DNA from 4 places in the Streptomyces mauvecolor genome. Region 4 is predicted to be linked to each of the others. Evidence: riboswitches for the same ligand, from Rfam matches in the RefSeq annotation. Region 4 holds a riboswitch; each other region holds the start of a gene.

Evidence for each region. Region 4 has a riboswitch for cobalamin ahead of ABD346_RS07110 (cobalamin biosynthesis protein). Riboswitches for the same ligand answer to the same signal wherever they lie in the genome.
Region 1: it holds a riboswitch for cobalamin, as region 4 does, so the genes downstream of both, nicT (Nickel transporter NicT) here and ABD346_RS07110 (cobalamin biosynthesis protein) in region 4, are expected to answer to the same signal.
Region 2: it holds a riboswitch for cobalamin, as region 4 does, so the genes downstream of both, ABD346_RS26620 (ribonucleoside-diphosphate reductase subunit alpha) here and ABD346_RS07110 (cobalamin biosynthesis protein) in region 4, are expected to answer to the same signal.
Region 3: it holds a riboswitch for cobalamin, as region 4 does, so the genes downstream of both, ABD346_RS03435 (CbtB domain-containing protein) here and ABD346_RS07110 (cobalamin biosynthesis protein) in region 4, are expected to answer to the same signal.

Annotation. Positions count from the first base shown of each region.
Region 1 is NZ_BAAASQ010000004.1:366,548-368,726, reverse strand. Features, by position in the region: gene nicT (Nickel transporter NicT) at 1-919, opposite strand, end outside; cobalamin riboswitch at 949-1,146, opposite strand; gene ABD346_RS04775 (ArsR/SmtB family transcription factor) at 1,237-1,611, shown strand; gene ABD346_RS04770 (hypothetical protein) at 1,677-1,958, opposite strand; gene ABD346_RS04765 (arsenate reductase family protein) at 2,077-2,179, shown strand, end outside.
Region 2 is NZ_BAAASQ010000021.1:271,443-273,621, forward strand. Features, by position in the region: gene ABD346_RS26620 (ribonucleoside-diphosphate reductase subunit alpha) at 1-1,432, opposite strand, end outside; cobalamin riboswitch at 1,560-1,688, opposite strand; partial or broken gene ABD346_RS26625 (Uma2 family endonuclease) at 1,804-2,179, shown strand, end outside.
Region 3 is NZ_BAAASQ010000004.1:71,848-74,026, reverse strand. Features, by position in the region: gene ABD346_RS03445 ((2Fe-2S)-binding protein) at 1-157, opposite strand, end outside; gene ABD346_RS03440 (CbtA family protein) at 154-1,020, opposite strand; gene ABD346_RS03435 (CbtB domain-containing protein) at 1,048-1,263, opposite strand; cobalamin riboswitch at 1,304-1,444, opposite strand; gene ABD346_RS03430 (hypothetical protein) at 1,552-1,761, opposite strand; gene ABD346_RS03425 (LLM class F420-dependent oxidoreductase) at 1,906-2,179, shown strand, end outside.
Region 4 is NZ_BAAASQ010000007.1:58,519-60,697, forward strand. Features, by position in the region: gene ABD346_RS07100 (inorganic phosphate transporter) at 1-729, shown strand, start outside; gene ABD346_RS07105 (hypothetical protein) at 761-982, shown strand; cobalamin riboswitch at 1,084-1,222, shown strand; gene ABD346_RS07110 (cobalamin biosynthesis protein) at 1,321-2,179, shown strand, end outside.

The DNA of each region.
Region 1 (2,179 bases), on a different contig from region 4:
TGCCGATGAAGAAGGCCACCGCGATCGAGAGGCCGGTGATGGTGAGGTTGTAGTAGACCTTGCGGACCGGGTTCGAGAACGCCCACTGGTAGGCGAAGTTCATGAACGTGCCGTCCAGCGTGTCGAACAGGCTCATCCCGGCCGCGAACAGCAGCGGCAGGCACAGGATCGCGTACCAGGGAAGTCCGGCGGCGGCGCCGGTGCCGGCCATCACCATCAGGGTGACCTCGGTCGCGGTGTCGAAGCCGAGGCCGAAGAGGAAGCCGAGCGGGTACATCTGGCCGGGCCGCGAGATGGATTTGGTGAAGCGGCCCAGGATGCGGTTCATGAAGCCCCGCGAGTCCAGGTGCGCTTCGAGTTCCTTCTCGTCGTACGCACCGGCGCGCATCGCCCGAAACACCTTCAGGATGCCGAACAGGGCGACCAGGTTGAGGGCGGCGATCAGATAGAGGAAGGAGCCGGAAGCGGTGGTTCCGACCACGCCCATCACCTGGTGGGCGCTGGAGTCCTCGTCCATCAGGGTGCCCGCGAGGTGGGCGCCGCCGGCCACCAGGCCCGCCATGACCACGACGACGCTGGAGTGGCCGAGCGCGAACCAGAAGCCGACGGACACCGGACGCTTGCCGTCGGCCATCAGCTTGCGGGTGGTGTTGTCGATGGCCGCGATGTGGTCGGCGTCGAAGGCGTGCCGCATGCCGAGGGTGTAGGCGGTGATGCCGAGGCCGATGCCGTACGTCTTGGTGCCGACCGCGTAGTGCTCGGGGGCCACGAGCAGGAACAGGACGCCGAAGGCGACGACATGGAGGGCGGCTATCACCGCGAGCAGGACGGCGGTGCGGACGGTGTCCTCGCGCCGCCAGTGGAAGGACGGCACGGCGGCGGCGCCCGTCTCGGGGGACGTGCGAACGGGCAGGGTCATGCGGGTCACGCTCCAGCACCTCGTGGATCACTTCGTGAGATGCCGCGGCCGGTCTCCTGGCTGACGGGCGGGTGCCTTGGTCCCGGCCTTCCCGGGCAGGTGGATCCTGGCCAGTGGCGTCGCGAGGGGACGGCGGCTCCCCGGAACCCGGGGAACCCGATCACAGTGGCGAGGGCCGCTCCGGTTTCGCACCGGTCTTCCCGAACACCACGGCGACGTCACCCTAGACGCTGGGAAGTTGCCTGCCCAGCTGCACACCTGTGCAGGTATCGAAGATCACACGGGCCACGTGGGCACGGCCCTGCGAAAATGCGCGCATGCATCTCGTTCCCGCCGAGCGCGCCGGCCACCGCACCATCGACGGCCACCGGGTCTGCGACGCCATCGCGGCGATCGGCGACCCCGGCCGGGTACGGGCCTGGGCCGACCGGTTCTCCCTGCTCGCCGACCCCAACCGGCTCGCGCTGCTGCTCGCCCTGCACCGGGCGGGCCCGCTCGCCGTCTCCGATCTGGCGGTGGCGACGGGCATGCGCGACCCGGCCGTCTCGCAGGCCCTGCGGCTGCTGCGGGCGGCCGGAGCGGTCGCCGGTGAGAAGGAGGGGCGGGTGGTGCGCTACCGGGTGGTCGACGAGGCGACCGCGCGCCTCCTCGACGAGTACGGGGCGGAGTACGGCGCGGACGCACGGAGTTGAAGAACGGCCCGGGGCACGCCTGCGGCTTCCCGAAGGCGTGACCCGGGCCGGGACGCAGGTACTGCTCAGCGCCCGTCGTAGATCAGCGCGCGCACCATCCGGCAGGTCGTCTCCGACGGCGGGTGCACTCCGATGAGCGCGGCCACGGTGCGTATCGTGCGGTCCGGCGCCTGCTCCGGCCGGTACACCCCCGTGTCGAGCAGGGCGATGGCCAGGCGCATGGCCTTCAGACGCCGGTTGTGGGACTCGTACCACACGCGCGGACGCCCGGCGGGGAGCGGCACCTTGTGAAGGGTCTTGAGGGACAACTGTTTCGGGGCGTGCGAGGTGAGTACGGCAGCGGTCATGGGCATCCTCCTGGGCAGTCGGGAACCCTCACTTACTGCTTCAATTTTACTGGGGGGCACTGACAATCGGCCCTGGCCAGCCGGGCTTTGGGGGCGGATCGCGGGTAGCCTGGCGGGCATGGAGATCTGGATCAACCCGGCCTGTTCGAAGTGCCGCAGCGCGGTGGACCTGCTGGAAGCGGAGGGCGCCGAGTACACGGTGCGCCGCTATCTCGAAGACG
Region 2 (2,179 bases), on a different contig from region 4:
TCGCGTCGAGGCGCTCCCAGTCGATGCCGTCGCCCACGACGAAGGCGCCCAGGTTGACCGAGCCGAGGTTGCAGACCGCCGTCTCGCCGTCGTCCGTGACCTCCAGGATCTCGGTGCACAGGTTGGAGGAGTGGACCGTGTGGCCGGGCTCGGCCGTCTGGTTGGCGGTGCGGTTGGAGGCGTCCTTGAACGTCATCCACCCGTTGCCGGTCTGCGCGAGGGTGCGCATCATGCGGCCGTACAGGTCGCGGGCCGGCATGGTCTTCTGGGCGAGCCCGGCGGCCTCGGCCTTGCGGTAGGCGGCGTCGAACTCCTCGCCCCACAGGTCGACGAGCTCGGGCACGTCGGCCGGCGAGAACAGCGACCACTGGCCGTCGGCGTCGACCCGGCGCATGAACTCGTCGGGGATCCAGTGCGCGAGGTTCAGGTTGTGCGTACGCCGCTGGTCCTCACCGGTGTTGTCGCGCAGCTCCAGGAACTCCTCGATGTCGGAGTGCCAGGTCTCCAGGTACACCGCGGCCGCGCCCTTGCGCCGGCCGCCCTGGTTGACCGCGGCCACCGACGCGTCGAGGGTCTTCAGGAACGGGACGATGCCGTTGGAGTGGCCGTTGGTGCCCCGGATCAGCGAACCGCGGCCACGGATGCGGGAGTACGAGAGGCCGATGCCGCCCGCGTGCTTCGAGAGGCGTGCCACCTGGTGGTAGCGGTCGTAGATCGAGTCGAGCTCGTCCAGCGGCGAGTCGAGCAGGTAGCAGGACGACATCTGGGGGTGCCGGGTGCCGGAGTTGAAGAGCGTCGGGGAGGACGGCAGGTAGTCCAGGCGGCTCATCAGGCCGTACAGGGACGCCACTTCGTCCAGGGCGCGGACCGACTCGTCCTCGGCGAGGCCGGACGCCACGCGCAGCATGAAGTGCTGGGGGGTCTCGACGACCTTGCGGGTGATCGGGTGGCGCAGCAGGTAGCGGGAGTAGAGGGTGCGCAGGCCGAAGTAGCCGAAGCGGTCGTCGGCGCCGTCGGCGAGGGCGGCGTCCACCAGCGCGTCGAGGCGGGCGGCGTGGGCGTCGACGAACTCGGCGGTGCGGTCGGCGATCAGGCCCTCGCGGTGGCCGACGGCGACCGAGGCGGAGAACGAGACCGCGCCCTGGGTCGCGGCCTCTTCGGCGATGGTGATGGTCAGGAGGCGGGCGGCGAGGCGGGAGTACGCCGGGTCCTCGGAGATGAGCCCCGCGGCCGCCTCGGTGGCCAGCTCGCGCAGCTCGGCCTCGTCGGAACGGGCGTTGCGGCCCCGCAGCGCGGCGGCGGCGACCCGGCCGGGGTCGGTGTCCGCGAGGTCGGCGGTGAGATCGGTCAGGGTCCGCAGCAACGCGGTCCCCGGGGCATCCGCCAGCTCTTCGGTGATCGCTGAAGCGGGATCCGCAGGGGCGATGGTCACGTGGGGGGCACTCCCTCGCTCGGCACGGGGCCCTTCGGAGGGAGGCGTCGGCGCGCGTCGGGGCAGCCCGAGCGCGTCGTCCACCGGCCCAACCGCGAGGCCCGGACGTCTGGCATCCGGTTCGGTCGACCCGGACGCGCCATCGGCAGGTCATCGGACTCGACCGGCACAAAGACGTACAGGTCATACCGTTGCGGGACAGTTCCGGATTCGAACCGGATTCCCCTGCGGCGACAGCGAGGACGAGCATACATGTGGGGGGCTCCGGATGCGGCAGCCCCCACATGTTGTGTCAGCCGCGATGTGGCGCTCCTGTGACGTACCTCTCCGCTATCGTCGGAGACAGCACCGTCGAGGAAGGTGAGCGAGGCATGACCGTGATGGCCGACCGCCCCCACATGCTGCCCGACGAATTCGAGGCTCTGGCGCGCATAGCAGCCCGCGAGAGGGAGGGAACGCGGCTCGAATTCATCAACGGGGTCATCAGGAGCAAGGCCATCCCGGACGGCGATCACAACCGGATCATTCAGTGGCTGCTCAAGGTCTGCATGCAGGCTCGGCCTGACGACCTCTTCCTGCACCCGGGACAGGGGATCAAGGCGGAGGAATACCGGACGGGGCGCGCCATCCCCGATGCGGTGCTGGCTCATCCGGATGCCTTCGTCGGGCAGGGCGATTGGGTCGACCCGGACCCCATTCTCATGGTGGTCGAGGTGACCTCGTGGGACTCGGACACTCACCGGCGGG
Region 3 (2,179 bases), on a different contig from region 4:
CCCGTACGGCCGACACGCGATCTTCGATGAGCCGTCGGGACATCGGGACCCACGGCTCCGCCGGCCGGGCGTCGGGGGCATGGGTGTGCAGGGCGAAGAACGGCCCGAGCGCGGTGATCTCGCAGATCACCGCGCCCGGCGTCGGAGTGAACGTCATGCAGGGAGGGGAGCCGGGCCCTGCGCGGGGGCTTCGGCGGATTCCCGGCGGGGTTCGAGAAGCCGTTCGGCCAAGGGGCCGAAGAACAGCCCGATGGCGGCCCACAGGAGGAGCTGCGCGGCGACGGAGAAGAAGCGGAAGGAGAACAGCACGTCGGCAGGGAAACCGGGGTAGACGATCGTGCCCTTGGCATCGGTCAGGGGCAGCGGAGTCTCGGTGGCCTGGTTGCCGAAGTTCTCCTTGTTGTAGGCCAGATGCCCGAGTGAGGGCAGGACCAGCATCACGATCCCGATCGCGACGACGAACACCGCACCGCCGATGAGCGTCGCGTTCCAGTTGCCGTAGCGGGCCTGGAGGCGCTTGCCGAGCCAGACCGCCGCCACCAGGAAGGCGATCGAGCACACCACCATGATGAGGTAGAGGCCGCTGCGCTGCCCGATGGTCTCCTCGTGACCGATCGCCGGAGGATTGGCCGGGTACTTGAGGAACGGCACCAGGTACATCGCGAGGAACCCGCCACCGGCCACCACCAGCGCCAGCGTACGGGCGCGCAGGGCGCCGGTCCGGCCCAGGCAGACCGTGTAGGCGACGGCGAAGAGCGCGCCCATGGCCATGCCGAAGAAGATCATGCCGACGCCGAGGCCGACATCGGCCTGAATGGTGCGGCTGAACAGGTCCGGGTCGGCCGCCTCGGCGGGCAGACCGGCGGCCTTGTCGAGCGCTGCCTGGGCGGCGTCGCGCCCGCTCTCGTAGTCGATGGCTTTCGCGATCTGCGGCTCGGCGAAGATCCGTCCGAAGACGAACGCGAGCAGCCCTGCCACTGCGCCGACGAGAACGCCGCGCAGTATCAGCTTTTTTTCCATGTCGAGTTGTCCGTACTTCCGTGTGGGTCAGTGGCAGGGGAAGCCGAGGAAGTGACGCCCGTCGTGGACGAACTCGTGGATGTGCATGTCGTTGCCGAAGACCGAGACGGCCCCCTGGTCGACGCCGATGAAGTAGTAGGCGGCCAGTGCGAGGATCGCGGTGCCGACCAGCCACAGCACCGACTTCGAAACCGGCAGGACGATCGGCGTGGAAGCCGGGCGGGATGTGGAAACGCTGCTCAAGGCGAGGCCCTCCTTCTCGGGATCTTGCGTCCCATGGATGAAACGGGGCGAAGCAACGGATAAGTGTCTGACTCACCGGCCACCCTCGCGGGTGGTCGACTCACAGTGGCGCGACCGTGCTGGAATCTCACCAGCTTCCTTATCTCATCACTACACGTGGAGCATAGGGCTGCCTTCTCGAACGGGTCAATCAAGCCGTTGCCAAGTCCTGGCGGGCTCCCCTCACGACCCTGCCCGTCCATCGTGTCAGCGCCGGCCCGGCCGCGCGATCCGGACGGCTGCGCACCGTCACAGGGGCGGCGCCACCTCGCTCGACGGTGCAGGTTGGGCGGGGTGGGGCGGCGGTTCGGAAGGGAGGTCCGGCTCCGTGTACCCGCGCCGTTCACGCAGGCGGTCCTCGATCGGTTCGGGGGCGCCGAGGAGGCGCTCCTCGTACCGGCCGAGGGCCAGCAGCACCCCAAGGAGCAGCGGCGGGATGAGAACGGCCACTATGACCATGACGACTCCTCGAAGCGGACGGTCTGCGGACCGCGTAGCCCCTGTCGCACACCGGAAGCGTTTCGGCAACCGGTGCGGTCGGGAACCCGCACACGGACAGCGGGCCGATGTTTTCCATCGGCGCAGCACGGTTAGTCGTGAAATATGGTGCAAATCGGCTACACAATGATGACTGAGCAGACGGGTCCGCGCGAACTCGTGGCGGATCTGGTCGCGGCGGAGCGAGCCGGGTTCGACTTCTCCGTCACCTCCGACCACTTCTCCCCGTGGCTGGAGAGCCAGGGGCACGCGCCGTACGCGTGGAGCGTGCTCGGCGCGGCCGCTCAGGCCACCACCCGCATCCCGCTGATGACGTACGTGACCTGCCCGACGCTGCGCTACCACCCCACCGTCGTGGCGCAGAAGGCGGCGACGATGC
Region 4 (2,179 bases):
GCCGGCCTCGTCTCGCTCGCCCACGGCACCAACGACGCCCAGAAGACGATGGGCATCATCACCCTCGCCCTGGTCACCGGCGGTGTGCTGCACCCGGGCGCGAACCCCCCGCTGTGGGTCATCGTCTCGGCCGGTCTGGCCATCGCGATGGGCACCTACCTCGGCGGCTGGCGCATCATCCGCACCATGGGCAAGGGCCTGACCGAGCTGCGCCCGCCGCAGGGCTTCGCCGCCCAGACCGGCGCCGCCACCGTCATCCTGGCCTCCTCGCACATCGGCTTCTCGCTCTCCACCACCCAGGTCTGCTCGGGCTCCGTCATGGGCGCGGGCATCGGCCGCAAGGGCGGCGTGGTCCGCTGGTCCACCGCCTCCCGGATGGCCGTCGCCTGGATTCTCACGCTGCCGGCCGCCGGACTCGTGGGCGCGGGTGCGGAGTTCCTCACCAAGCAGGGCACCTGGGGCATCGTCGCCGTCGCGATCCTCCTGGTCGCCGGTTCGGGCACCATCTGGAAGCTGTCGCGCCGCCAGCCGGTCGACCACCACAACGTCACCGCCGACGAGACCGGCGAGGCCTCCGCGGCCGAGCCCGCCGGTGTCGTCACCACCGCGATCGCCGCGGTCACCCCGCCGCCGACCGCGGCGGCCGCCGCGGCCATCGACCTCAAGGCCACGATCCAGGCCCCGGCCCCGGCGGCCCCTGCCGACCCGCCCACCCCGGCGACGGTCTGACCCGGTTCTCCGGCACAGCTAAGGAATCCTCATGCACATCGACTGGGCAGCTCTCGGCTCCGTCTTCGGCGTCAGCCTCGTGGTGACCGTCGGCCTGGTGGGCCTGTTCACCCTCGGCATCGTCGGCCTCACCAAGCACGAGGCCGCGGCATCCGGCACCGGCAATGTGGCGCTGGCCCGCACCGGCGCGTACGTCTGCTTCGCGGCCTGCGCGGCGGCCGTCGCGTACGGGATCTATCTGATCGTCGCCTGACCCACGGACATCACCCGAACCGCCCTCCGGCCCGCGCCGGAGGGCGGTTCCGTGTGGCGCCGCGCACTCTCTCGCGCCGCAGGTCAACGGCAAGTTGACGGGTGTTCTCGCAGCGTGGTGGACTGCACCGGCCAGCTACGGCGGCAGAAGAGGAAGCCGGTGCGAATCCGGCGCGGTCCCGCCACTGTCACCGGGGAGTGATCCCCGCGAGCCAGGAACTCTCACCGCCGGTCACGTCGAACCAGGGCGCGGACACCCTGAGTGAGGACATACCGCCATGCGCGCCTGCCCGTCGAGACATTCCGGCCCTTCCCGCGACGCCCTGACGGGCTGAGCGGATGCGGGCCGATCGCACCTTCGCCTACGGCGCCACGGCCGGACTCCTCGGCGACCTCCTGCTCGGCGATCCGCGCCGCGGCCATCCGGTCGCCGCGTTCGGACGCGCCGCCGGCGCCGTCGAACGCGTCCTGTGGCGCGACCACCGCGGCCGGGGCGCACTGCACACCCTGGTGTGCGCGGGCGGCGCCGCGGGCGCTGCCGTCCTCCTTTCCCGTGCCGTACGGGGCCGTCCCGCCGCATCCGTCGCGCTGACCGCCGCCGCCACCTGGACGGTGGTGGGCGGCACGTCGCTCGGCCGTGAGGCGCGGGCCATCGGCGGCGCGCTGGCCGCGGGCGACGTCGAGGTGGCCCGGGAACGCCTGCCGCACCTGTGCGGGCGCGACCCGCAGTCCCTGGACGCGGACGGCATCGCGCGGGCCGTCGTCGAGTCGGTCGCCGAGAACACCTCGGACGCGGTCGTCGGCGCCCTGGTGTGGGGCGCGCTCGCGGGCGTGCCGGGCCTGGTGGGCTTCCGGGCGGTCAACACGCTGGACGCGATGGTCGGGCACAAGTCGGCCAGATACCGCAGGTACGGCTGGGCCTCGGCGCGCCTGGACGACGTGGCGGGCTGGCCGGGCGCCCGCCTCACCGCGGTCCTCGCGGCGCTGGCGGGCCCGGACACCAGGGGCGCGGTACGGGCCTGGCGCGCCGATGCCGGCCGGCACCCGAGCCCCAACGCGGGCCCGGTCGAGGCCGCGTTCGCGGGGGCGCTGGGTGTACGGCTCGGGGGCACGCTCTCCTATGCCGGGCGCGTCGAGCACCGGCCGGTCCTCAATGGCTCGGGGCGGACCGTCGAGGTCGCGGACATCGAACGGGCGG